3 regions of the Desulfohalovibrio reitneri genome follow, and region 1 is predicted to be linked to each of the others. Evidence: predicted binding sites of a transcription regulator. Region 1 holds the regulator's gene; each other region holds the start of a gene.
The links. The regulator sigma-54, encoded in region 1, starts transcription at its own class of promoters, with help from an activator protein. The targets are predictions, from matches to a motif close to CTGGCACGGNNNNTGCTT.

Region 2: a site for sigma-54 is predicted at 1,229-1,246, ahead of nifH (nitrogenase iron protein). Genes of this name have one in related genera too.
Region 3: a site for sigma-54 is predicted at 1,918-1,935, ahead of fliD (flagellar filament capping protein FliD). Genes of this name have one in related genera too.

What each region holds. Positions count from the first base shown of each region.
Region 1 covers NZ_JOMJ01000003.1:863,690-872,946, forward strand. The annotation lists gene N911_RS0104635 (phosphoribosylformylglycinamidine synthase subunit PurQ) at 1-376, opposite strand, end outside; gene N911_RS0104640 (CTP synthase) at 624-2,264, shown strand; gene kdsA (3-deoxy-8-phosphooctulonate synthase) at 2,280-3,098, shown strand; gene N911_RS0104650 (KdsC family phosphatase) at 3,088-3,612, shown strand; gene lptC (LPS export ABC transporter periplasmic protein LptC) at 3,609-4,199, shown strand; gene N911_RS0104660 (LptA/OstA family protein) at 4,196-4,729, shown strand; gene lptB (LPS export ABC transporter ATP-binding protein) at 4,726-5,448, shown strand; gene rpoN (RNA polymerase factor sigma-54) at 5,631-7,040, shown strand; gene hpf (ribosome hibernation-promoting factor, HPF/YfiA family) at 7,053-7,592, shown strand; gene N911_RS0104680 (PTS sugar transporter subunit IIA) at 7,605-8,054, shown strand; gene rapZ (RNase adapter RapZ) at 8,075-8,956, shown strand; gene N911_RS0104690 (PTS sugar transporter subunit IIA) at 8,965-9,257, shown strand, end outside.
Region 2 covers NZ_JOMJ01000003.1:1,837,561-1,846,817, reverse strand. The annotation lists gene N911_RS0109250 (LeuA family protein) at 1-1,015, opposite strand, end outside; gene nifH (nitrogenase iron protein) at 1,312-2,136, shown strand; gene N911_RS0109240 (P-II family nitrogen regulator) at 2,164-2,514, shown strand; gene N911_RS0109235 (P-II family nitrogen regulator) at 2,514-2,888, shown strand; gene nifD (nitrogenase molybdenum-iron protein alpha chain) at 2,919-4,577, shown strand; gene nifK (nitrogenase molybdenum-iron protein subunit beta) at 4,595-5,980, shown strand; gene N911_RS0109220 (NifB/NifX family molybdenum-iron cluster-binding protein) at 6,058-7,185, shown strand; gene N911_RS0109215 ((2Fe-2S) ferredoxin domain-containing protein) at 7,229-7,543, shown strand; gene N911_RS0109210 (efflux RND transporter permease subunit) at 7,631-9,257, opposite strand, start outside.
Region 3 covers NZ_JOMJ01000003.1:236,370-245,626, reverse strand. The annotation lists gene N911_RS0101445 (flagellin N-terminal helical domain-containing protein) at 1-677, shown strand, start outside; gene N911_RS0101440 (flagellin N-terminal helical domain-containing protein) at 866-1,753, shown strand; gene fliD (flagellar filament capping protein FliD) at 1,990-3,672, shown strand; gene fliS (flagellar export chaperone FliS) at 3,691-4,458, shown strand; gene N911_RS0101425 (glycosyltransferase family 4 protein) at 4,462-5,604, shown strand; gene N911_RS18405 (glycosyltransferase family protein) at 5,905-6,720, shown strand; gene N911_RS0101415 (nitrilase-related carbon-nitrogen hydrolase) at 6,776-7,588, shown strand; gene N911_RS0101410 (YIP1 family protein) at 7,618-8,883, shown strand; gene N911_RS18210 (hypothetical protein) at 8,928-9,257, shown strand, end outside.

The sequences.
Region 1 (9,257 bases):
GTTTGAACCAATCCCCGTCCACCGCGGGGAGCAGTCCCAGCTTGCACAGCAATTGGAAGCCGTTGCAGATGCCAAGGATGAGGCCACCCCGTTCCAGAAAGGCTCGCAACTGCTCGAGCAAGGGGCTTCCAGAGCGCGTCACGGCGTGCCGCCAGCGCAGGGCCGCGGCCTGGGCCGCGCCCAGGTCGTCGCCGTCCAGAAAGCCGCCGGGGAAGAGAAGCAGGTCCGCTTCGGGCAGGGCCACCCGTTCCGCCAGCAGGTCGGAGAAGAATACCACTTCGGTTTCGTTGCAGCCGGCCAGGCGGGCGGCGTGGGCGGTTTCGCGATCGCAATTGGTGCCGTAGCCGGTGATGACCAGGGAAGAAACGCGGGCCAAGCGGAAAGCCTCCGGAATGGGGGTGGCGAAAAGCGGCGGGGGAGTTCTCCCCACCTTCCTATACAAGCGCGCGGGAATCATAAAGGGGCCGCAGAGTCCCGTCAACCGGGGCTTGTGCCGGGTGTGCCCGTAAAGCCAAAAAGCCCTTTTCAAGCCGGGACGAGGTGTCTATTATCCCCGGATTCGGCCGGACGGGGCATCCCCCACATGCGCGAATAAACCGCTCAACGCTCCCGCAGAGAGACGCATGAAGACCAAGTTCATTTTCATTACCGGCGGTGTGCTTTCCTCACTTGGCAAGGGTTTGGCCGCGGCGTCCATCGCCGCCCTGCTCAAGGCCCGTGGCCTGAAGTGCACCATCCAGAAGCTCGACCCCTACATCAACGTGGACCCGGGGACCATGAACCCATTCCAGCACGGCGAGGTCTACGTCACCGAGGACGGCGCGGAAACCGACCTCGACCTGGGGCACTACGAGCGCTACATCGACGTGTTCACCAGCCAGAAGAACAATTTCACTTCCGGCTCCATCTACCACCGCGTCATCCAGAAGGAGCGGCGGGGCGACTACCTCGGCGGCACCGTGCAGGTCATTCCGCACATTACCGACGAAATCAAGAACGCCATCACCTCGCTGGCCGGCGACGAGGACGTGGTTCTGGTGGAGATCGGCGGAACTGTCGGCGACATCGAGGGGCAGCCCTTCCTTGAGGCAATCCGTCAGTTGCGCAGCGACCTGGGCAAGGAGAACGTCCTTTACATCCACCTGACCCTGGTGCCCTTCATGGGCACGGCAGGGGAACTGAAAACCAAGCCCACCCAGCACTCGGTCAAGGAATTGCGTTCCATCGGCATCCAGCCGGACATCATCCTCTGCCGCTGCGCCCGGGAGCTGGAAAAGGACATCAAATCCAAGATCGCCCTGTTCTGCAACGTGGACGCGGACGCCGTTTTTTCCGCAGTGGACGTGGACAACATCTACAAGGTACCCCTTAAATTCTACCACGAAGGGGTGGACCAGAAGATCGCCATTCTCCTGAAGCTCCCGGCCAAAAACGCGGAGCTGGCTCCTTGGGAGGATCTCATCGAGAAGCTGGAGCACCCCTCCGGCGAGGTCTCCATCGGTATCGTGGGCAAGTACGTGGACCTCAAGGAGGCGTACAAGAGCTTGCACGAGGCCCTCATCCACGGCGGCGTGGCCAACGACGTGCAGGTCAACCTTGTCTATGTCAACTCCGAGGATCTGACCCGGGACAACGTGGCCAAGCAACTCAAGGGGCTGGATGGTGTTCTGGTTCCTGGCGGCTTCGGCTCCCGCGGCGTGCCCGGCAAGGTCGAGTCCATCCGTTTCGCCCGTGAAAACAAGATTCCTTTCTTTGGCATCTGCCTGGGCATGCAGTGCGCCTGTATCGAGGCGGCCCGGAATGTCCTGGGAATCGAGGGTGCGGACTCCGAGGAATTCCATCCGGATACCGAGGAGGCCATCATCTATCTCATGACCGAGTGGTTCGATTTCCGCAGCCAGTGCATGGAGCGCCGCAACAAGGATTCCGATCTGGGCGGCACCATGCGCCTGGGCGGATATCCCTGCGTGGTCAAGCACGACACCAAGGCCTGGGATGCCTACGGCGAAGAGAACATCTCCGAGCGCCATCGTCACCGCTACGAGTACAACCAGAAGTATATGGCCGCCATGGAGGAGCAGGGCTACGTATTCTCCGGCACTTCTCCAAACGGGGAATTGGTGGAGATCGTGGAGCTCAAGGACCATCCCTGGTTCCTGGGCTGCCAGTTCCATCCGGAGTTCAAATCCCGCCCCATGCGGCCGCATCCACTCTTTCGGGAGTTCATCAAGGCCGCCAAGCAGCGGGCCAAGGGCAAGAAGTAGGCGGGCGGCCTGAACATGGCGGACCTGTTCGAGTCGAGCCGCGAAGGCTTCTTCGCCATCGCCGGGCCGTGCGTCCTGGAGTCGGAGGATCTGGCCCTGCGCGTGGCCGAGCGACTGGCCGAGATCGCCGTGCGGCTGAACCTGCCACTGGTGTTCAAGAGTTCGTTCGACAAGGCCAACCGCACGTCCATTACCTCTTATCGGGGTCCGGGGATGGAGCGGGGCTTGGCGTGGTTGGACCGGGTCAGAAAGCGTACCGGTCTGCCGGTGCTGACCGACATCCACTTGCCGGAACAAGCGGCGCCGGTGGCCGAGGTGGCCGACGTGCTGCAGATCCCCGCCTTTCTCTGCCGCCAAACCGACCTGCTTGTGGCGGCGGCCCGAACCGGACGACTGGTCAATGTCAAAAAGGGGCAGTTCCTGGCGCCGTGGGACATGGCCAACGCCGTGGGCAAGCTTCGCGAGAGCGGCTGCCGCCGGGCCTGGCTCACGGAGCGCGGCGCGTCTTTCGGCTACAATAATCTGGTAGTCGATTTCCGTTCCCTGCCGATCATGGCGGAACACGGCCTGCCCGTGGTATTCGACGCCACCCACTCGGTGCAACTGCCGGGAGGGCAGGGCGGCTCCTCCGGGGGGCAGCGCAGGTTCGTGCCCAACCTGGTCAAGGCCGCGGCTGCGGCCGGAGCGGATGGACTGTTCCTGGAGGTTCATCCCGAGCCGGAGCGGGCGCTGTGCGACGGCCCCAATTCCCTGCCTCTTGACGATTTCGAGGATCTGTTGCGCGTGGCCAGGGACATTCATGCCTTAAGCCGGGAGGCAGGCAATGCGGGCTGACGAGGCGGCCACCAACATCCGCATTCTGGTGCTTGACGTGGACGGCGTACTCACCGACGGCGGCCTCCATTACGGCCCGGAAGGTGATATCAGCAAGCGTTTCCACGTTCAGGACGGCCTTGGCATCAAGGTGGCCCAGCGCGCCGGGCTGGAAATCGCCGTGATGACCGGCCTGGAACATGGCGGCGTGACCGCGCGTGTGGCCGAGTTGGGGATCACCGAATACGTCTGCGGCCACGTGAAGAAGCTGCCGCATCTGCATGAAATGGCCGAACGCCGGGGCATCACATTAACCGAGGTAGCCTACCTGGGCGACGACTGGGTGGACGCCGGCCCCATGCGGTCCGTTGGCTTGCCAATGGCGGTGGCCGACGCCCGGCCGGAAATTCTGGAACTTGCCGCCTGGGTGTCCTCGCGCAAGGGTGGGCACGGAGCCGTGCGTGAAGCCATCGACTACATCCTGCGCTCCCAAGGACTTTTGCAACACGCCTGGGAGGAATGGACCGGCCCGTGAGCAAGAAGCTCTCCATCGCCGTCCTAGCGCTGGCCGCTCTTGTGGCTATCGGCATGTGGGGTTGGAGCCTGTTCAAGCCCCAGGTCGAGGACTTGGCGGATATCCAGGCCAGGCTTCCGGCCGACCTTGACGTTGACGTCTCAGTGGAGGGCATTACCCTCTCTCAGGGAAAGGACGGCAAGGAGTTGTGGACGCTCCAGGCTTCCTCCGCCACCTACGATACCGAAGACGGCTCGGCCGAACTCGAGAATCCCGAGATCGTGTATTTCGGCGATTCGGGTGAGGAAAGCGCGCGGATCGTCGCTCCCCGTGGTACAGTGGATCGCGAGACCGATACGATGACCATGTACCCCGACGTAACCGCCTTTTACGGCGAGGTTATTGTGCGCGGGGAACGCCTCGTTTACCAGGGAAAAACGCGCGAGATCACCATTACAGGCAACGCCACGGTGGATCGCGGCGACGTGCTCATTCAGGCACCCAGGCTGGTCATCGACCTCACGACCAGGGACATGCGCGCCATGGACGGAGTCGAAGTGGAGACGACCATGCGGGGAGCCGCCAAGGACGGAGAGAATCCGAAATGAACAGGCTCATACCGCTTCTTTTGCTGCTCGTATTTCTGGCGCTGCCGGGAACCGTCCGGGCGGCCGAGAAAGTTCCTACCCGTATCACCGCGGACAATTTACAGTATAGCCAGGACCACGACAGCGTCACCTTCACCGGTGACGTACACGTGGTCCGTGGTGAAATGCGGCTTTGGGCGGACAAGCTGACCACCTACCTGGACAAGAAGGGCGGCCAGGGCACCGCGGGGAAAGGCAACGCGGAGCTGGCCTCGGACGCGAACATCACCCGGATCGTCGCGCTGGGCAACGTGCGCATGGAGCACGAGGGCCGCGAAGGTTATTGCGGCAAGGCCGTGTACGATGTCGAGCGGGGTGTCTTGAGCATGCACGACGACCCCGTGGTCATCGACGGCCAGAACAAGCTGCAGGGCGAGGTCATCAAATTCTACGCCGAGGAGAACCGCAGCGAGGTTATCGGTGGCAGCAAACGGGTTGAAGCGCTCTTCTTCACCGACGACAAAAAGCTTGGCGGGGAGCAGGGCAAATGAGCCTCCTGGCGGGCCTCGATCTGCGCAAGCGCTACGGCGCCAAGGAAGTGGTCCGCGGAGTGGACGTCTCCCTGGAGCAGGGGGAAATCGCAGGCATTCTCGGTCCCAACGGCGCGGGAAAGACCACCACTTTCTACATGCTGCTCGGTGTCATCAAGCCCAGCGGCGGCCATGTCTACCTGGACGATGAGGAAATCACCTCCTGGCCCCTGCACGAACGCGCCCGGGCCGGCATCAGCTACCTCCCCCAGGAAAGCTCGGTCTTCCGCAAGCTGACCGTGGGGGAGAACATGGACGTCATCCTGGAACACACCGACCTATCCAGGAGGGAGCGGGAGAAGCGGAAGCATTCCCTGCTCCAGGAGCTAGGCATTTCCAGGCTGGAGGATTCCAAAGCGTATCATCTGTCCGGAGGAGAGCGCCGCAGGCTGGAAATCGCAAGGGCGCTGATTCGCAGACCCAAGTTCATCCTGCTGGACGAACCGTTCGCCGGCATCGATCCCTTGGCGGTTGATGATATCAAGCTCATCATCCGTGCCCTGCGGGACAAGGGCATCGGCATCCTCATTTCGGACCACAATGTGCGCGAGACCCTCTCCATCTGCGACCGCGCCTCCATCGTCTTTGAAGGCACCATCATTCTGAATGGATCGCCGGAGGAAATCGCCGCCAATCCCAAGGCCAGAAAGGTGTATCTTGGGAGCGAGTTCTGTCTGTGAAAAATCGTGCCAACCGGGTAAAATATCGCGTCAATAAAGACTTGCTGTCGTTGCATCCCGCCCCGCTCTGTGGCATACAGCCCGAGTGCCGGACGAAGCGATTTTTTCGATTCTACCAACAGTGGAGCCTTCCGCTTCCCGCCTATCGGGCGGACGCCTCCCGTCAAGGGAATGAATGATTCATGGGCCTTGAACTGCGACAACAGCTCAAGCTGAGCCAACAGCTTGTCATGACGCCGCAACTGCAGCAGGCCATTAAACTGCTGCAACTCTCGCGGGTCGAACTGATGGAGCAGGTGCAGCAAGAGCTCATGGAAAACCCGTTCCTGGAGGAAGGATCAGAAGACCAGGGCGATGCCGAACAGCCGCAGGATTCGAGGACAGACGGCGAAAGTGAGGCGCTCATGCGCGACGCCGACTGGGAGAACTACCTCGGGGAGTTTTCCTCGTCGGCCCGGCAGTCCGGGGCCCGCGAGGCGGAGTCTCCCGAAGAGGGGCTCAGCTTCGAGGCCAGACTCACGGCCAAGCCTTCCCTGGAGGGACACCTGGCTTGGCAGATGCGGCTCTCGGATTTCGACGAGGAAGCCATGAACGTGGGAGAGCACGTCATCGGCAACCTCAATCCTTCCGGCTACCTCATGTCCAGCGTGGAAGACATCGCCGGTGAATCCGGCTCTTCTCCCGAAAAGGTGGAGTCGGTTATCCTGGCCATGCAGCGGTTCGATCCTGTAGGCGTGGCTTCAAGAGACCCCCGCGAGTGCCTGCTGGTGCAGATGGACGTGCTGGGCATGGACGACCCGGTGCTCCGCTCTCTGGTTTCCGACCATTTGGAGGATCTGGAGAAAAAGCGCTACAAGCCGCTGGCCCGCAAGTTCAAGCTCAGCCTGGACGAGCTCAAGGAATACCTCGACGTCATCCAGTCACTCGACCCCATGCCCGGGGCCAGTTTCGGAACGGGTGAGCCGCAGTACGTCAGCCCGGATGCCTACGTCTATAAATACGACGACGAGTTCGTTATCGTCCTCAACGAGGAAGGGTTGCCAAAGTTGACCCTCAACTCCCTTTACATGGACGGCATGGCCGCCGAGCGCGGCAAGAGCAAGGATTATTTTCAGGAGCGCATGCGCTCGGCGGTCTGGCTGATCAAGAGCCTTTATCAGCGCCAGCGCACCCTTTACAAGGTCATCGAGTCCATCGTCCGTTTCCAGCGTGATTTCTTCGAGGAAGGCGTGACGCATCTCAAGCCGCTTATTCTCAAGGACGTGGCCGACGACATCAACATGCATGAATCCACAGTCAGCCGGATTACCACCAACAAGTACGTGGCTACCCCCCACGGCACGTTCGAGCTGAAGTTCTTCTTCAATTCGGCGCTGGAGATGGAGGATGGCTCCCAGGTGGGTTCCGAATCGGTCAAGGCGCTCATCAAGCAACTCATCGACAAGGAAGACCCCAAGAAGCCGTTGTCCGACGAGAAGATCGCGGACATGCTCAAGGACAGGCTGCATGTGAACATCGCCCGTCGCACCGTGGCCAAGTACCGCACCGCCCTTGGGATATCCTCGTCAAGCAAGCGAAAGCAGATATTCTGAGTGGGAGATGAAATGAACATCGCCTTTAATTTCATGGACTTCGAGCCGTCCGACCACCTCAAGGAGTATGCCCACAAGCGCTTCGGCAAGCTGGAGAAGCTGCTCACCAACAGTGACGGCGCCGACGTGCAGGTCAATCTTTCCGTGCAGAAGAGGGTCAACCAGACTGCGGAGGTCGTCGTCAGCGACGACAACCTCTACATTTCGGCTTCGGAGCAGACCGCTGATATGTACTCCACCATTGATCTGGTGCTGGACAAGGTGCTCACCCAGATCAAGAAGCTCCGGGACAAGCAAAAGATGGTGCGCCGCCCGGCCAAGACCGAAGCGGGACCAGTGGACGTCGCTCCCGAGCCCGAGGAAGCGGAGCGGCGGATCGTGCGTGCCGATTCCTTCCAGCCCAAGCCGATGGACGAGGAAGAGGCGGCCATGCAGCTCGAGTCGCTGGATTACGATTTTCTGGTATTCAGAAACGCGGAGACTTCGAGGATAAATGTCATCTACCGGCGTCACGACGGGGACTTCGGACTGATTGATCCTGCCTCGACGTAGAGTGAGGAGCGAATGAAACTCGGCGACTATCTGCGACGCGATTACGTGCTCCCTAACCTGCAGGCGGGCAGCAAGGCGGAGGTGCTGAGCGAGTTGATTCAGCCTCTGGCCCAGGAGCAGCCCGAGGTGGACGCGGACAAGGCCCGGCGCGTACTCATGGAGCGTGAGAAGCTGGGGACCACCGGCATTGGCGGCGGCGTGGCCATACCCCACGGGAAGATCGACGAACTCGAGGATATCATTCTTGTGGCTGGGCGCAGCTCCCGGGGGGTTGAGTTCGACGCCCTGGACCAGCAGCCCTGCCATATCTTTTTCATGGTGCTTGCGCCGGAAAACGCAGCCGGGCAACACCTGCGCATTCTGGCCCACATATCACGGCTGCTCAAGGACGAGGACTTCCGGCGTTCCTTCCTTTCAGCGGAAGACGCCGGGGATTTGTGGGAGCTTCTGCACAACGCCTGAGCGGCGGTAGCGAGACGGCAATGGAGCACGGACCGGCCTTCCCCATCGTCATCCTCACGGGGCTTTCCGGAGCGGGAAAGTCCACGGCCCTGCGCGTGTTCGAGGACATGGGCTTCTTCTGCGTGGACGGCCTGCCCGTGGGCATGGTTCCCAAGCTGGCTTCTCTGTACAAGGGCCAGGACCACCGCAACACGCGTGGTCTCGCCCTCGGCATGGACATCCGCCAGCACGACTTTCTCGACGACTGGAACGCCGCGGCCGATGAGATCACCTCCCAAGGGCTGCGGACCCAGATCGTCTTTCTTGAGGCCGAGACCGGGGAACTGTTGCGGCGTTACCACGAGACGCGCAGGCCGCATCCGTTGGAGCAGGAGGACATGGGGCTGGAGCAGGCCCTGGCCGAGGAGCGCCGCATCCTGTCCCCCCTGCGCTCCCAGGCCAGCCTGGTCATAGACACCACCACCTATTCCATCCACGATCTGCGGCGTGCTCTGCAGGAGAAATGGGCCAACCTGGCGGAAAACGGCCAGGGGATGCGTGTCCATGTCATTTCATTCGGTTTCAAGTACGCTTCTCCCAAAGAGGCGGACCTGATGTTCGACCTCCGCTTCCTTCCCAATCCGTTCTTTGATGAGCGCCTTAAGCCTCTCACGGGGCGGGACAGGGACGTGGCCGACTATGTTCTGCAGAGCCCGCAGGGCCAGTCCTTCTCGGTCAAGCTTCTCGACTTTCTGCAATATCTGGTGCCGCTGTACGCCCAGGAGGGCCGGTACAGGCTGACCATCGCCCTCGGCTGCACAGGCGGCAGACACCGTTCCGTAGCCACCGCGGAGATGGTCTCCAAGGAACTCAAGCGCGCGGGATATGCCGTGACGCTGGAACACCGCCACGTCGACCGCTGAGTGCCAACATGCCAGACAAGAAACCAGCCGGTATCATCCTCGTCACCCACACCAACTACGGCCACGCGCTCCTGGAGGCGGCGGGCTTCATCATGGGCTCGCAGGAAGGATGCGCCGCCATCGGCGTGGATGCGTCCCAGGATGTTGAAGAGACGGTGGCGGAAATCCGCAGGCGTCTGAAAGAACTGGACAGCGGTAACGGTGTCCTTATCCTCACGGATATGTTCGGCGGCACCCCCACCAATCTGAGCCTGTCCCTCCTGTCCTCGGGCAAGGTGGAGGTCATCACCGGGGTCAACAT
Region 2 (9,257 bases), 970 kb from region 1:
GCTCCAGATCTTCCGCCTCCGGAGCCATGCCCAATTCCTCCAGCTTGCGGCGCACCGCGGCCCTCCCGCTCTTTTTGCCCACGGCGGCGCGGCGGGCGTGGCCGGTCAGGGCCGGAGCCCACGGTTCGTGCAGGCCGGGGGCCTTTGCGGCTGTGTCCGCGTGCAGCCCGGACTCCACCCAGAAAAGCCGCTCGCCCACCACCGGGGCGTGGCCCGGCACCTCCATTCCCGCGGACCGGGCCGCCACCCGGCAGGCCTTCGTGATGGCCTCCAGGGCGTAGTCCCCGCGTCCGTCCAGGTTCAGCCGCATGGCAAGCCGCTCCGTGGCCGCGATTCCCGCCCGTTCGCCCAGGCCCAGGCAGGCGCAGTCGGCCGCGTCCGCCCCGCTGTCCAGGGCGGTCAGGGCGTTGGCCGTGGCCAGGCCCAGATCGTCGTGGCAATGCACGGCCAGGTCCAGGCCGGGCAGTTCGCTCCGGAACCGCTCAACCAGCCTCGCCGTCTCCAGGGGGGAGAGCGCGCCCACCGTGTCCGAGAGCCGCACCCGCCGCGCGCCGCCGTCGCGGGCCGCGCGCGCCACGGCCAGGGCGAATTCCGGATCGGCCCGGCTGGCGTCCTCCAGACCCACGGACAGATAGGCCACGCCCAACTCCTCCGCCTGGATGAGCAGCCTTTCCAGTCGGTGCACGAGTCCAGCGCGGGAGATGCGCAAGCGCTTTTCCAGGTGGGCGTCTGCCACGGGCAGGCCCAGGCAGACGCGGTCCGGCCGCAGGGAGGCGGCCAGCTCCAGGTCCGCCTCGGCCGCCCGGCACCATACGGATATGGCCTGCCCCTGTCCGGCGCGCTCCCTGCCTCTGGCCACCAGGCCGGGGGTGTCCGGGCAGCGTCCGGCCACACCGCATTCGATTTCCTCCACGCCAGCGGCCAGCAGGCTGTCCAGAAGCGCCAGCTTGGCCTCCGCGTCAAAGTAGACCCCGTATCGCTGTTCCCCCTCGCGCAGGGTGGTGTCGATGAGCATGCCGTTGGCCCTCCTTTTCCAGGCTTGTCGCCGGGGAAGGCAGCAAAATCCGGGCCCGCGCCGGATTCCGGGGGCTTTGGCCCGCCGCAACGCACACAAGCTACGAAAATGTAGGCCCGGACCTTTCACAAGTGTAGCCGCCACCCTTGCCGCGCCATGCGTGCCATGCGCCCATTTCGAGCAATTTCAAATTGTTAGACTGGATCTGTGGTTCTGGCACGCACCTTGCCCAAGTCATGTCCAGGGCGCGGACGTCGCGCCGGATTGCAAGCCACCAAACCCAATGGAGGGACACCATGCGAAAGGTAGCGATTTACGGAAAGGGCGGCATCGGCAAGTCCACAACCACGCAGAACACCGTGGCCGGCCTGGCCGAGATGAAGAAGAACGTCATGGTCGTGGGCTGCGATCCCAAGGCCGACTCCACCCGGCTGTTGCTGGGCGGGATGAGCCAGAACACCGTGCTCGACACCCTGCGCGAGGAGGGCGAGGACGTGGAGCTGGAGGACGTGTGCATCCCGGGCTACGGCAACGCCACCTGCGTGGAGTCCGGCGGCCCCGAGCCGGGCGTGGGCTGCGCCGGGCGCGGCATAATCACCTCCATCAACCTGCTCGAGCAGCTGGGCGCCTACAAGGACGACAAGGAGCTGGACTACGTTTTCTACGACGTCCTCGGCGACGTTGTCTGCGGCGGATTCGCCATGCCCATCCGCGAGGGCAAGGCCCAGGAGATCTACATCGTGGTTTCCGGCGAGATGATGGCCATGTACGCGGCCAACAACATCTGCAAGGGCATCGTCAAATACGCCGACGCGGGCGGCGTGCGGCTGGGCGGCCTCATCTGCAACTCCCGCAATGTGGACAACGAGGAGCCCATGATCGCCGAGCTGGCCCGCCGCCTGGGCACCAGGATGATCCACTTCGTGCCGCGCGACAACCAGGTGCAGCGCGCCGAGATCAACCGCAAGACGGTCATCGATTTCTCCCCCGATCATCCCCAGGCCGAAGAATACCGGACCCTGGCCCGCAAGATCGATGAGAACGACAACTTCATCGTGCCCACGCCGCTGCCCATCGAGGAACTGGAGCAGCTTCTCATCGAATACGGCATCGCCAACTAACCCCGAAGCCACCAAGGAGATAAACCCATGCTGAACATGATCCGGGCCATCGTGCGCCCAGAAAAAGCGGACGACGTGCTGGCCGCCCTTATGGACGCGGGCTATCCCGCCGTGACCAAGTTCTCCGTGGCCGGGCGCGGCAAGCAGCGCGGCATCAAGATCGGCGAAGTCACCTACGACGAGATCCCAAAGGTCATGCTCATGATCGTGGGCCAGGAGAAGGACCGCGACTTCGTCATCAAGACCATCATGGAAACGGCCCGCTCCGGCGACAAGGGCGCCTTCGGCGACGGCAAGATCTTCGTGGCCCCGGTGGAGGAGATGTACACCATTTCCTCCGGCGTGCGGGAAGGCGCGGAGCCGGCGGAGGTGGCCTGATGAAGGAAATCATCGCCGTCATCCGCATGGACAGGATGAACCGCACCAAGAAGGCCCTGACCGAAGCGGGCGTGGACGCCTTCTTCGCCCAGGAGTGCCAGGGCCGGGGCAAGGGCCTGGTCAACAGCCAGCTGCTGGAGGGTGCCGAGTCCGGCATCGAGGAGGCCGCCGAGATGCTTGGCGAGAAGGGCCGCCTCTACCCCAAGCGCATGGTCACCGTGGTGGTGGCCGACGACGAGGTCGGCGACGTGGTGGAGACCATCATCGAGACCAACAGGACCGGACGGCCCGGTGACGGCAAGGTCTTCGTCATGGACATCCCCGACGCCGCGCGCGTGCGCACCGGCGAGACCGGGACCAAATCCATCCAGTAAGCAACCGCGATCCTCGCGAGGGAGCCACTCATGGCAGTCAAGAAGAAGAAGGCGGTCTCCATAGACCCCACCGACGTGAAGCAGGAGCTTCTCAAGAAGTACCCGCCCAAGGTCGCCCGCAAGCGCGCCAAGCAGATCATGATCAACGAGGGCCAGGGCAGGACCCCGCCAGAGATCTCGGCCAACGTGCGCACCATCCCCGGCATCATCACCATGCGGGGCTGCACCTACGCCGGCTGCAAGGGCGTCATCCTCGGGCCCACCCGTGACATCGTCAACATCACCCACGGCCCCATCGGCTGCGGTTTCTACTCCTGGCTCACCCGCCGCAACCAGACCGACGCCACGGGCGACGAGAAAGAGAACTACATGACCTACAGCTTCTCCACCGACATGAACGAGAACGACATCGTTTTCGGCGGGGAGAAGAAGCTGGCCCAGGCCATCCAGGAGGCTTACGACGCCTTCCATCCCAAGGCCATCGCCGTCTTTTCCACCTGCCCGGTGGGCCTTATCGGCGACGACGTGCACTCCGTGGCTCGGGAGATGAAGAAGAAACTCAATGAGCAGAACCCGGACAACCCGGTGAACGTCTTCGCCTTCTCCTGCGAGGGGTACAAGGGCGTCTCCCAGTCCGCGGGCCACCATATCGCCAACAACCAGATCTTCACCCACGTCGTGGGCGAGCAGGACAAGGGCGTGGAGGGCGAATACCGCATCAATCTCCTGGGCGAGTACAACATAGGCGGCGATGCCTTCGTCATCGAGGACATCATGGAGCGATGCGGCATCACCCTGGTCTCCACCTTCTCCGGCAACTCCACCTACGAGCAGTTCGCCCGGGCTCACACCGCCGACCTCAACGCCATCATGTGCCACCGCTCCATCAACTACGTGGCCGAGATGATGGAGGAGAAGTACGGCATCCCCTGGATCAAGGTGAACTTCATTGGGGCCGAGGCCACGGCCAAGTCCCTGCGCAAAATCGCCGAGTACTTCGGCGACAAGAAGCTGAAGGACCGCGTCGAGGAGGTCATCGCCGAGGAGATGGCCGCCGTGGAGAAGGCTCGCGACGAGGTGCGACCCCGCACCGAGGGTAAGACGGCCATGCTCTTCGTGGGCGGCTCGCGGGCCCACCACTACCAGGAGCTGTTCGCAGAGATCGGCATGAAGACCCAGGCCGCGGGGTACGAGTTCGCCCACCGCGACGACTACGAGGGCCGCCGCGTCATCCCGGACATTAAGATCGACGCCGACTCGCGCAACATCGAGGAGCTGGAGGTCTGCCCGGACGAGCACCGCTTCCAGCCGCGCAAGTCGCCCGAGGAAATGGCCGAGCTGGAGAAAAGCGGCGAGTTCTTCAGGGAATACGAGGGCATGATGGCCGACATGGAGAAGGACACCCTGGCTGTGGACGACCTCAACCAGCACGAGGCCGAACGGCTGGTGGAGATCTACAAGCCGGATCTCTTCTGCGCCGGCATCAAGGAAAAGTTCTCCATCCAGAAGATGGGCGTGCCCATGAAGCAGCTGCACTCCTACGACTCCGGCGGCCCCTACGCCGGGTTCGAGGGCGCGGTGAACTTCTACCACGAGATTGATCGCCTGGTGAACTCCAAGGTCTGGTCCTTCATGAAGGCCCCTTGGGAAGAAAACCCCGAACTGACCGGTTCCTACGTCTGGGAATAACCGGCTGGAGCGACGACATGACCCTGCTCAGACATACACCCGAGGAATTCATCGAGCGCAAGGCGCTGACCATCAACCCGGCCAAGACGTGCCAGCCCATCGGGGCCATGTACGCCGCCTTCGGCATCAAGGGCTGCCTGCCCCACTCCCACGGCTCCCAGGGTTGCTGCGCCTACCACCGCTCCACCCTGACGAGGCACTACAAGGAGCCCGTGGTCGCCTCCACCTCCTCCTTTACCGAGGGAGCCAGCGTGTTCGGCGGCCAGGCCAACCTCCTGCAGGCCATCGTCAACATCTTCAGCGTCTATGAGCCCGACGTCATCGCGGTGCACACTACCTGCCTGTCGGAGACCATCGGCGACGACATCTACCAGATCGTTGACAAGGCCCGCAGCGACGGCAAGATCCCAGAGGGCAAGACCGTCATCGGCGCGCCCACCCCGTCCTACGCGGGCTCGCACGTCACCGGCTACGCCAACATGGTCAAGGGCATGGTCAAGTGCCTGGCCAAGCGCACCGGACAGAAGAACGGCAAGATCAACATCATCCCCGGCTTCGTGGAGCCCTCGGACATGGCCGAGCTGAAGCGGCTGGCCGGGCTGATGGGCGTGAAGCACATCCTCTTCCCGGACACCTCCGGGGTGCTCAACGGCCCCCTCACCGGGGAATACGACGTCTTCCCCAACGCCGGGGTCACAGTGGACGAGCTGGCCTCCACGGCCGACTCCGCCGGAACCCTGGCCCTGGGCGAATGGGCATCGGCCGAAGCGGCCCGCTACCTGGACAGCGAGTACAAGGTGCCCTGCAAGGTGCTGGACCTGCCCATCGGCTTGGCCGCCACCGACCGCTTCATCGACGCCCTGCGCCAGATAGCCGGGGCCAACGTTCCCGGAGAGATCGACTTCGAGCGCGGCCAGCTGGTGGACCTCATCTCCGACATGCACCAGTACTTCTTCCACAAGAAGGTGGCCATCGCCGGGGACCCGGACCAGGTCATCTCCCTGGTGGAGTTCATGCGCTCCGTGGACATGCTGCCCGTGCACATCGTCACCGGCACGCCGGGCAAGCGCTTCCAGAAGCGCATCGACGAGATCATGGAGGCCACGGACATGCACGCGCCCTACAACGTCAAGGCCGGCGGCGACCTCTTCCACCTGCACCAGTGGATGAAGGCCGAGCCCGTGGATCTGGTCCTGGGCAACACCTACTGCAAGTACATCGCCCGCGACGAGGACACTCCGCTGGTGCGCCACGGCTTCCCCATCCTGGACCGCCAGGGCCACCAGTACTTCCCCACCGCGGGCTACAAGGGCGGCATCCGGCTGCTGGAGCAGATCCTGAACGCCCTGCTGGACCGCATGGACCGCGATTCCACCGAGGAGTCCTTCGAACTGGTCTACTGACGCCATCCAACGGGACGGCCCCGCGCCGGGGCCGTCCCCCTCCTTCCAGGCAAACCACCCGCGCCAAAGGAAGAACCATGCCCGACACCCGCCACCAGTGCGCCACCGCCAAGCCTTGCTCCCGCAGGCCCCTGCGGCTGCCCGTGGGAGTCCGCGCCCTGGCCGGGCCACGCTACGCGGCCCGGGACGAGCCGGACGGCGAGGCCGCCTCCCCAAGCCAGGCCGTGGCCCTGGCCGAGGCCTCGGTGAACATGGGGGCCCCGCCCTCGGTGTTCTCCCTGGTGGGACCCGGCGACCCCCTGGCCGACCCGCAGCGCACCCTGGACACCGTGCGCGCCCTGTGCGCCATCTATCCGGACGTGCCCGTGTCCCTCTTCACCTGCGGCCTGGGCGCGGCCGAACTGGCGACGGACCTGGCCAGCGCCGGGGTGAGCCAGGTGGGGCTGGCCGTGTCCACCCGCCGCGCCGAGACCTGCCGCGCCTTCCACAACTGGATTCGCCCAGCCAAGCGCAACCTGCACCTGGACGAGGCCTGCCCCCTGCTGCTTCGGGCCCAGGACGAGGCCCTGGCCGCCCTGACAGGGGCGGGCATCGCAGTGAAGGTGGACATGGTGCTGGCCAAGGGCGTCAACGAGGACGAGGCCGGGGAAGTGGCCGCCTGGGCCGCCGAGGGCGGGGCCAGCGCCATGGCCGTCCACCCGGCGCGCTCCGGCGAGGGCGAGGCCGATCCAGGCCCCGAAGCCCTGGAAACGGCCAAGGCCGAGGCCGCGCGGCACATCGACCTCATGGAGCCGGACTTCTCCCACGACAGCGGCCGGGAACCCCTGGCCCCGGACGAGTCCACCCTCTACGACGCCTCCAAACCCCACCTGGCCGTGGCCTCCTCCGACGCCTCGGCCGTGGACACCCACCTGGGGCAGGCCGAGCACCTGCTCATCTACGAACTGGTGGAGAACATGATCACCCTGCGGGAAAAACGGACCGCCCCGCCCCGGGGCGGAGGCGACCGGCGCTGGCAGACCCTGGCCGAAACCCTGGCCGACTGCCGCGCCGTGGTGGTGGCCTCGGCCGGGGAAAACCCCGCCCGCGTGCTGGGCCGCAACGGCGTGCCCGTCCTGGTCGCCCCCGGACCCATCGAATCCGCCGCCGCCCGCGTATTCGGCGTTACGCCCAACGCGGGCAAACTGCCCAAATCCATGCGCTGACCCGCGTCATCCACCCTCACACCCAGCCAAATAAGGAGCGCCCATGGCCACCAAGCCCACCTACCACATCCTCCTCTGCAATTCCTTCCGCGCCAAAGGGGAACCCAAAGGCGTCTGCCACAAAAAGGACGCCGTGGACCTGGCCCAGTACATCGAAACCGAAATCCTCGACCGGGGCATCGACGCCCTGCTCACCACCACCGGCTGCATGAAGCAGTGCGACGACGGCCCCGTCATGGTCGTCCAGCCCAACAACTGGTGGTACAAGACCGTGGACTCCGAAGAGACCGTGGACGAAATCCTCGACGCCCTCGAAGACAACGAACCCTGTGAGGACCGCCTGCTGTTCGAGGCGTAGGGGGAATGGTTGGAGCGGCACCACGGCGCTCCTCCAGCGAAACGGGGAAACCGGCGGTGGACGGGTACGGCCCGTTCACCGCCGGTTTCACGTTTCGTCGCCGTGCTCCTCCCCTCTGGTCTTGGAGCCGAAGCGTTCGGCCAGGCCGATGAGGAGGTCCCATTCGATGGGCACGATGAAGAGGGTCAGGAAGGTGGCGGTGAAGAGGCCGGTGACGAAGGTGGAGGCCATTGTGCCCCAGGTGGTGGAGTAGGTGGGGATGCCGATGGCCATGGGCAGCAGGCCCAGGGAGGTGGTCAGGGTGGTCAGCAGGATGGGCCGCAGCCGCACGCGGATGCCTTCGCGGATGGCTTCCTTGCGGGAGAGGCCGGAGCGGTAGCCCCGGTTGATGAAGTCCACCAGCACCAGGGAGTCGTTGACCACCACGCCGGTGACGCCCACGGTGGCGATGAAGGAGTTCACGGTGAAGAGGCCCTGAGTGAGGAATTTGCCGAAGACCACGCCGATGAGGGAGAAGACCACGGCCGAGAGGATAATTGCCGGCTGCAGGTAGGAGCGGAACTGGGTGGCCAGGATGAGGTAGATGGTCAGGATGGCCACGCCGAAGGCGTAGAAAAGCGAGGTGAAAGAGCGCTGGGTGGACTCGAATTCGCCGGCGAAGGAGAGTTCCGCCCCGGAGTAGTCCTGTTTTATGCTCTGGAAGTGCTCCCGGCAGGCGTTGACGATTTCCGGCGTGGACACGGGCGAGCCCTCCGCCAGGTTGGCGGAGATGGTGATGGCCCGGTTGTTCTGGTAGCGGTTGAGCTTGTTGGGCTCCTCGTATGTCGCCAACTCGGCCACGTCGCCCAGGCGCACCGGCCCCGAGGGGTGCTGCACCAGGGGGATGTCCAGGGCGCGCTGGGGCTGGGGCAGGAAGCGCTCGTCCACCTTGAGGCGCAGGTCCACGTCCTCGTCCTCGGCCCGGAACTCGCCCACGAACCTCCCGTCCAGGATTGACCCGGCCAGCGTGGCCACCCGGCCGGTGGTCAGGCCGTACTCCCTGGCCCGCCGCTCGTCCACGCGGAAGCGCAGTACCCGGGTGGGCTGTCCCCGGTTGTCGGTCAGGTCCACCATGTACTGGTTGAAGTCCGCCTCACGCAGGAAGCGTTTCATCTCATTGGTCAGGGCGTCCACGTTGTCCGGGTTGGGACCCACCACGCGGATGGTCACGTCCTTGCCCGTGGGCGGTCCGGCGGGTTCCGGACGCACGCGGATGTCCCACCCGCCTTGTTGCAGCGGGGCGAGCTTGTCGCGCATGTAGTCCAGGTGGCGGCCCACGTCGTTTTCCGGATTGTCCGGAAAGCGCCACTGGGCCTTGCGGGGCAGTTCCACCGCGATGTGGCCGAGGTTGGAGCCGAATACCTGTTCGTAGTCCTCGTCGGTGTAAAAGCCCGCCAGGGCGGTGGCGGAGACCCAGGCGCTCCCCTTGTCCCCCTCCATGATTTCGCGGGAGAGCCGCTTGAGCTTGGCCGATGTCTGTTCGGTGGAGGCGGTGGTGGGTCCTTCCACGTCCACGAAGTAGACGTAGTACTCCTCCGGGAAGAACTCGATGCGCACGAAGGACGCCTTGCCGGTGATGGACAGTACCAGCATGGCCATGGCCACCACGAAGGCCACCAGGACAACCCCCAGGGAAGTGAAGCGGAAGCGGGTGACGAAGGCGGTGATGCGGTCC
Region 3 (9,257 bases), 630 kb from region 1:
CTGTCTCCATGATCCAGACCGCGGACGGCGCGCTGCAGATCATCGACGAAAAGCTCATCCGCATGAAGGAACTGGCCACCCAGGCCTCCACGGGCACCTACAACTCCGACCAGCGCCTGATCATCGACTCCGAATACCAGGCCATGGCCTCGGAGATCACCCGTATTGCCAGCGCCACGGACTTCAACGGCATCTACCTGCTCAACGGCAACCTCTCCGGCGACTTCAGCGGCGCCGGGCTGGCCTCCACCGGCCAGATGAAGGTCCACTTCGGCGCGGGCAACGACTCGGCCGAAGACTACTACTACGTCAGCATCGGCGACTCCACCGCTTCCGCGCTGGGCGTGGGGCTTGCCGCCGGGACCGACGCCGCGGGCGCCTCCATCTCCACCCAGGAGCTGGCCCAGGGGTCTCTGGAAGCGCTCAACGACGCCATCATCTCCAAGGACAAGATCCGCGCCAACCTCGGTTCCCTGCAGAACCGCCTGGAGAACACCATCACCAACCTCCAGGTGCAGGCCGAGAACCTGCAGGCTTCCGAATCGCGCATCTCCGACGTGGACGTGGCCACCGAGATGACCGAGTTCGTCCGCCAGCAGATCCTGTCCCAGTCCGCCACCGCCATGCTCTCCCAGGCCAACAGCCTGCCGCGGCTGGCCACCCAGCTGCTCGGCTAGCCCGGACAGCCGACAGGCCTCTCCATTCCGGCCCGTCCGCCTCCCCCGGCGGACGGGCCGATTTTTTATTTCCTCCCTAAAGGGTTTTTCCAAACCGCCGATGAGGAAGGCACAGCGGCCAAGAAGGCCACGGAAAACCCCTCACGCGTAAGGAAACGCGTGCAAAACCCCGATTCAAGGAGGAACACATGTCACTGGTTATCAACCACAACCTCATGGCCCAGAACGCGGCCCGCAACCTGCAGACCTCGTACAGCAACCTGGGCACCTCGGTGGAGCGCCTCTCCTCCGGCCTGCGCATCAACTCCGCATCCGACGACGCCGCCGGGCTGGCCATTCGCGAGCTCATGCGCGCGGACATCGCCTCGCTCAACCAAGGCGTGCGCAACGCCCAGGACGCTGTCTCCATGATCCAGACCGCAGACGGCGCGCTGCAGATCATCGACGAAAAGCTTATCCGCATGAAGGAACTGGCCACCCAGGCCTCCACGGGCACCTACAACTCCGACCAGCGCCTGATCATCGATTCCGAGTACCAGGCCATGGCCTCGGAAATCACCCGTATCGCCAGCGCCACGGACTTCAATGGCATCCAACTGCTCAACGGCAACCTCTCCGGCGACTTCAGCGGCGCCGGTCTCAAGGCGCAGGGCGAGATGAAGGTCCACTTCGGCGCGGGCAACGACTCGGCCGAGGATTACTACTACGTGCGCATCGGCGACTCCACCGCTTCCGCCCTGGGCGTGGGCATCGGGGCTGGTCCGGACGCCGCGGGCGCCTCCATCTCCACCCAGGAGCTGGCCCAGGCCTCGCTGAACGCCCTCAACGACGCCATCATCTCCAAGGACAAGATCCGCGCCAACCTCGGTTCCCTGCAGAACCGCCTGGAGAACACCATCACCAACCTCCAGGTGCAGGCCGAGAACCTGCAGGCTTCCGAATCGCGCATCTCCGACGTGGACGTGGCCACCGAGATGACCGAGTTCGTCCGCCAGCAGATCCTGTCCCAGTCCGCCACCGCCATGCTCTCCCAGGCCAACAGCCTGCCGCGTATGGCCACCCAGCTGCTCGGCTAACTCCGGCAGCCGCACACAGGCCGCACATGTCAAGGCCCCCCGGAGACGGGGGGCCTTTTTTCGCCCCGGCCGCGCATTCCCACCTCGCGGACGGGTATTTTCCCTCAAGTCTTTGGCCCATACTGCCGATACGTCTACGGGGAGGCGAGGATTGTTTCCACGGGCTGGCACCCATCTTGCTTTTCACACTGCGGGGAGCCGCCACCCGGCAAAAACAGCCTCCCCACGGGACGAACATGGTCAACTCCGAACTTGAATCCGGCGCCATACGTTTCACGGGCCTCGGCTCCGGCACCGACTTCGACTCCATTGTGGAGAAGCTCGTCCAGATCGAGGGCATCCAGAAACGGCGCTTCGAACACTGGAAGGAGACGTGGGAGCTCAAGCAGGAGGGGTTCAACGAGCTCGAAACCCAGCTTTTCTCCCTCAAGTCGACCCTGGAGGGATTCGACCGCCCAGGCGAGTTCCTGACCAAGGACGCGGAGTCCACCAACCCCGACGCCCTCACGGCCACCGCCGGGGCGGACGCCGAGGACGGCACCTACACCTTTTCCGTGAACCAGCTGGCCCAGACCCAGATCGTGACCATGGACACGGCCGAGTCCGACCTCACGGATCAGGTCAACTCCACCGGCTCCAACGCCACCTTCGCCTACAACTACCAGGGCACGGAATTCCAGGTGGACGTGCCGGACGGCACCACCCTCTCCGGGCTGGTCAACGCCATCAACAACGACCCGGACAACCCCGGGGTGCGCGCCTCCACCATCAAGGTCAGCGATACCGAATACCACCTGCAGATACGGGGACTGGACACCGGCGCGGACAACACCCTGGTGGTCAGTTCCAACTCCAATCTCACCGGCTATACAGCGGCGGACGACACCATCACCCAGCAGGCCCAGGACGCGGAACTTCGTATCAACGGCTACCCGTCCAACGCCTGGATCACCCGCTCCACCAATTCGGTGGACGACGTGGTGGAGGGGCTCAACCTGCTGCTCAAGGACGTCACCGGGTCCAACGCCTCCATCAACGTTTCCGTGGAAACGGACCGGGCTTCCATCGAGGAGAACATCCGCACCTTCGTGGACAGCGTCAACGAGGTGCGCCAGATGATCATCGACCTCACCGACTTCGACGAACTCAAGGAGCAGGGCAGCCTGCTCACGGGCAACTACGGTGTGGAGATGATTTCCAAGAACCTCAAGGACATCGTCGCATCCAAGGGCGTCGGCTTCGACTACTCGGACGACACCTATTCCGCCCTGTCACAGATCGGCATTCTCACCGAGGCGGACGAGGGTTCTTCGCAAGCGGGCCTTTTGACAATCGACCAGGAAGCCCTGGACGAGGCCCTGAACAACGACCTCGAGGCGGTGGCCTCCATCTTTTCCGCCTACTACGACGGCAAGACCGACTCCTCGGACTTCATCTTCGCCTCCTCCCTGGAAGGCACCACCGAGCCGGGCACCTACGACGTGTCCTACGAGGTGGACGCGGGCGGCAACGTCATCAACGCCACCATCGGGGGCGTAGCGGCCAACTACGACGCGTCCAACCAGCAGCTCACCGCCCAGTCCGGCGATCCGCGCGGCCTCTCGGTGCAGGTCAACAACCTCACCCAGGGCACTTACTCGGGGGAAGTGCGGCTGAAAGTCGGCAAGACTACGCAGATGGTCGACGAACTGAAGCAGCTGACCAACTCGCAAGAGGGCACGCTGTCCATTCTGGAAGACAACTACCAGAACATCATCGACAACATCGACCGCAAGATCGAAAACGAGGAACGCCGCCTGGAACAGTACCAGCGGCGGATGAAGAATCGCTTCGCCCGACTGGAAGCGACCCTGCAGAACTACAACGGCATCCAGCAAAGCCTGCAAAGCCAGATGAGCCAGCTGAGCGGCCAAAGCTAAGCGATAACGGAGCGGGACATGCAAAACGCGGCACAGGCGTACCTGCACACCCAGGTCAACACCACCAGCCAGAGCGACATCCTCATTCTGCTCTACGACGGAGCCGTGAAGTTCCTCAACCAGGCCATCACGAGCATCGAAAAGAAGGACGTCAAGCAGAAGGGCATCGAGCTGGGCAAGGCCACGGACATCATCAACGAGTTGCAGTCCAGCCTGAACAAAGAGAAGGGCGGCGAACTGGCCGAGAACCTCTCCCGCCTCTATTTCTACTGCAACTCCAAACTCCTGCAGGCCAACCTGAAGCTGGACGCCGACGCCGTGCGCGAGGTCATCAAGATCCTCGAAGGCTTGCGTTCCGCCTACGCCCAGATACGCGACCAGCAGGGCGGCCAGCCCCAGGGCCAGCAGGCCGCCTCACGTCCGCCCAGCCTGGGCGCGGCGGCAGCGGCCGCTGCCGCCGCCCGCCAAACAGGCGAGGGCCTCGGCGGCCAGTCCGCCCCGCGCGGAGTGGGCGCCTACGGCAAGACCAGGCCCAAGACGGAGGCCTCTCCGGAAAGCGGCCAGGAACGCCCCGAGGCGAACGGGATGGCTCAGCCGCAGGCCGAACAGGCCGCCGAGCGGACCGCCTCCCAGGAGCAACCGGCCCAGGCGTCCGCGCACCCCGCCGCCCAGGAGGCCCATCCCGACTCCGGCGACCAGGAGCAGACGGCTCGGACAGGTCCGCTGTCCCCGGCCCAGATCCTTCGCCGACGGGCCGTTTCCGCCTACTTCAACTCCGGGGCCTAGGCCGTGTCCGCCCCCCGGCCCGCGCGGGTGGTGCACTACGCCAGGGCCCTGGGTCCGGGCGGCACGGAAAAGACCCTCCAGATCCTGGCCTCCGGCCTGGACCGAGACCGCTTCCAGCCCGTCGTCCTGGCCCTTGAGGACGGCCCCCGCCGCCGCCTCTTGCAGGAAGCCGGGGTGGAGGTGCGCGTCAGCCCCGATCCCCTGCCCGTCTTGCAACGCCTGCGTCCGGACATCGTCCACGTCCACCGAGCGGGCTGGCCCGAGCCGGACCTCATGCGGCCGCTGAAGTTGGCGCGCGTTCTCCGGGTGGTGGAAACCAACGTTTTCGGCCGCCACGACCCCTCGCCGCTGGGACGTCTGGCCCACCGCATCCTTTTCGTCTCCGAGTTCTGCCGCCGCCGCTACGGGCTGGTCCACTCCATCGACGTGGAAGGGCCGCGCTACGACGTGCTGTACAACCCGGTGCGCACCGACGCCTACGCCCATGTGGAACCCGACTTCTCCCGTCCCGTTGTGGGCCGCATCTCCCGGGCCGATCCGGGCAAGTGGTCGCCCCTGGCCATGGACATGCTGCCCCGCCTGCTGGCCGAGGTCCCCGAGGCCCGCTACCGGGTCATCGGCGGCACGAAGGAGGCCCGCGCCCGGGCTTGCGAACTGGGCGTCGCCGAGACGGTGGACTGGCTCGACCCGGTGCTGGGCGAGGACGAGCTGGCGGCATTCCTTGCCGGGTGCTCGGTCTTCGCCCACGCCAACGCAGCTGGTGAGAGCTTCGGCATGGTCATCGCCGAGGCCATGGCCGCCGGATTGCCGGTGATCACCCACCCCAGCGAGGGCCTGCGCGACAACGCCCAGCTTGAACTGGTGGAGCACGACCGCACCGGACTGGTGGCCGCCACGGCCGAGGAGTACGGCCAGGCCGTGGCTTGGCTGCTGCGCCACCCGGAACACGCCCGCGCCATGGGCCGGGCCGGGCGGGAAAAGGCCCGAAGGCTGTACGACGCCCGCGCGGTGGTTGCCCGCCTGGAGGAAATCTACGACCGGGTGCTTGCCCAGCCGACCTCCCACGGCGTAGGTTCCGGCCATGGCCGCGGCGCATCCCTTCTTTCTGCACACCCGGGCGCAGATGGGCTTCAGGCTGGGTCCTGAACGCACACCGCCCGAACCGCCCTCCCCCGACCGGCTCCACGACATGACCCGGCGGCTGCTGCGCGCCTGGTCCCGCCTGCGCCCGCCGCACCTGCTCCTGCTGGGGCTGGCCTCGGGGGCGGTGGCCGGGGCCGTGGCCCGGGAGCTGCCCGACGAGGCCGCCCTGCTGGTTTCCGAGCCGGATGTGGAGTTGGCGCGGACCGTGGGCCCGGACTGGTCAGGGCCGGACAGCCGTCATCAGGTGCTGGCCGACGCCTCCCCCCTGGCCCATGCCATGCTCTGGCCCAGGCCGGTTTGGGCGTGCCCGGCTTCCCCGCCCCGCTGGCCCTGGTCAACCCCGAGCTGTCCCCGGACGAGCGCGCCGGAGTGGCCCCCCTGCGCGAGGCGGCCGTCGCCCTGCCCTGGCTGGCGGTCGACGCTTCCGGCGGACCGACACCGAACCTCACCCTGGCGGCCATCCTCCATCCGGACGAACCCGGCCTGGACCGCTTTTTCGCCCAGATTCCGGCCTGGGTGGAGCAAATCGCCGTGGTCTGGGACGGCCGCCGTCCGCACACTTTTCCGGACGACCCCAGGCTAACTGATGCGACGCGGCCATTGGACGACTTCGCAGCCCAGCGCAACGCCTGCCTGGACCTGTGCGCCGGGGAGTGGGTGCTGTTTCTGGACGGGGACGAGTTGCTGCCGGACTGGGGCTGGAAGGAGGTGCGCCGGGTGCTGGCCGCGCCCCCGGCCGAGGCCCTGGCCCTGCCCCGGGCCACCCTCTACCCGGACGCGGAGCACGCCAAGGTGGGTTACGGCCTGTGGCCGGACGTCCAGCTGCGGCTGTTCCGCCGCACGGAATCCGTCCGGTTCGAGCGGCCCGTGCACGAGCGGCTGACCGGCCACCAGGGCCCGGCCGCCCTGCTGCGCTCCCCGGCCATCCTGCACGAATCGAGGCTGCGCAAGACCCCGGAACAGATCCTTGCCAAACTGGACCGATTCAGGGAAGCCGGGGGACCGTCCCACATGCTCAATCCCGACTACCCCAGCCGCCCCCTGGTGGAGTTGCCCGGCTCGACCCCCGTCCCCGGCGGCTCTCCGGAAGCCCTTGTCCTTCCGTCCAAGGGGTCTTAGTATCCCCCTCTCGACCGGCCGGCGCGGCCGGTCCGCTTGTTTTTCCGGAGGCGTTTTGAAACTTTCCCTCGGCGCGATACAGACTCCCGTGGTCCAGGACTGGGACGGCCTGCGTCCCTGGCTGGAAGAGATCGCCTGGCGCGACGGCCCCTGCCTGTGGCTGCTGCCGGAGTTGGTCATCGGCGGCTTCGACTACCCCCGCCGCCAGGAATGGCTGGAGAACACCCGCCAAGCCATGCCCCGCATCCAGCAGTTCGCCTCGGAATCGGAACAGGCCCTGGCCGGGAGCTTTTGGGAGGAGCGGGACGGCCGCCTGCACAACACCCTGTACTTCTTCCACCCGGACGGCGACGCGCCCCGGGTCATCTACCGCAAGCAGCACCTCTTTCCCGGCGTGGAGGAAAGCCGTGTATTCACTCCCGGCGAGACGGATGTGGATATCGTGGAGTGGCAGGGCCTGCGCCTGGGCGGGGCCATCTGCTTCGACCTGCGCTTTCCCGAGCTGTTCCGCGTGCAGGCCGCCGAGGGTGTGGACGTCTTTCTGGTGCCCGGCCAATGGCCGCGAACGCGGCTGACCCACTGGCGGCGGCTTTTGGCCGCCCGGGCCATCGAAAACCAGTCCTTCGTCCTGTCCTGCAACGCGGTGGGCGAGACCCCGCTGGGGGTCATGCCCGGCCACTCCTGCCTCATCTCGCCGTGGGGGGACGTGGTCTTTTCCATCCTGGCCGGAGCGGGGGTCAAATCCGGCCCCCTGTCCACAAGCCACCTGCAGCGGGCGCGGCGGCTCTACACCACCCGCGCCGACCCCTTCTACACAGTCCAGCCCACTCCCCGGACCAACCTTGATTCGACCCCGGGGACAGGGTAAGGCGAATAAACTCCGAGGCTTCGAGCAGCATGCAGATAGTTTGTCCCAACTGCGGTTTCAGCCGCGACGTGCCCCGGGAGAAGATCCCGGCCACGGCCACCAAGGCCACCTGCCCCAAGTGCAAGACCAAGTTCACCTTCGACGGCGAGATCGTGGAGCTGGGCCAGCCGGCGCCGCAGCCCCCCCGCGAGGAAGCCGAGCACCCCGAGCCGCCACGGGAGGAACCCAAACCGCCGCGCGTCGAGCCCGAGGCTTCCGAGCCTGAGCCCGGGGAGCCCGTTTCCGCCGAGCCGGCGGAGCCGGAAGAGCCCGCCCCCACCGAAGATACGCCACCGTCCCCATCCGGCAACGAGGCACCCGCTCCCTGGCAGCCCGTGTCCATGGAGCAAGAGGAACCCGCTGAGGAGGCCCGGCCCGGACCCCACGCGCCAGAAGCGGACGAGGTGCCCAGCCACCCCGTGTCCACGGAGCCGAAGGAGGAGGACGAGGACCGCGCCCCGCCGCGCCGCCCGGATTCCGAAGGGGAGCAGCGGGGCGACATCTGGCACCGGCTGGAGTCCATGGACCTGCCCGAGGACGAGCCGCCCCTGCGCGGCTCCGGAGGTCAGTCCGGCTCCGGCCGCGAGCGGGAGCGCGAGCGCACCCACTGGGAGCCGGTCTCCGAGGCTCCGCCCAGTGTGGCCCCGCCCTGGGAACAACTCAACGAATTCGGTTTCTTCAAGGGGCTGTGGGAGACCATCACCCGGGTCATGTTCCACCCCACCCTCTTCTTCGAGGCCATGCCCCTGGGCAAGGGCGTGCTGCGCCCCCTGGCCTTCTACGTGCTGGTCTCCCTGCTCTCCTACCTGCTCTCCCTGCCCTGGGTTGGCCCGGCCTGGGAACACCTCTCCCAGGGCGTGAACAGCCCGGCCATGCAGGACATGGCCAGCGGCCTGAACTCCAGCCTGTCCGCGCCCATCCTCAGCGTGCTGGTGCGGCCGTTCATGGATGTCATCCAGATATTCTTCCTGACGTCCGTCATCCACGTCAGCCTGGTCATCCTCCAGGCCGCCAAAGGAGGCTTCGAGGGCACCTTCCGGGTCATGGCCTACAGCGTGGCCCCCACGGTCCTTTTCGTGGTGCCCTTCCTGGGTGTTGTGGCGGCCGTGCCCTGGTCCTTCTTCATCCTCATTCGGGGCTTGCGGGCCGTGCACCAGACAGGGTTTGGGCAGGTCATCCTGGGGCTTTTGCTGCCTTTGCTGGCCCTGGTGGCCATCGCCACCACGGCCTTCTCCCTGGCGCCGGGGGCGGCGTAGGCACGTTCCTTGCTCAACGGGGACAGACGCGACGGAGAACGGACATGCTGCACCGCCTGCGCGCCCTCCTGGCCCGGTTGACCGGCCGCGCTCCCGACAGGGACGGCCTGCGGCCGGAGGCCATTTCCGCCCTGGCCCGCGAGGTGGGGGACCTGGCCCGGGCGGCCGGAGCCCTGGGCGGGGAGAAGGACAAGCTGCACGCCAGACTCAGGCGCATCCAGGCGGAGATGGACCAGCTGGCCGACTTGGCGGACAAGAAGCGCTTCCGCAAACTCTCCAAGGAGAAACGGCGGCAGCTGCGCGACAGCCTGCACCGCTCGCGCGAGCAGCTTCTGGAAAAGGTGGGCTCGGCCGAAGCGCCCACGTCCCGCCTG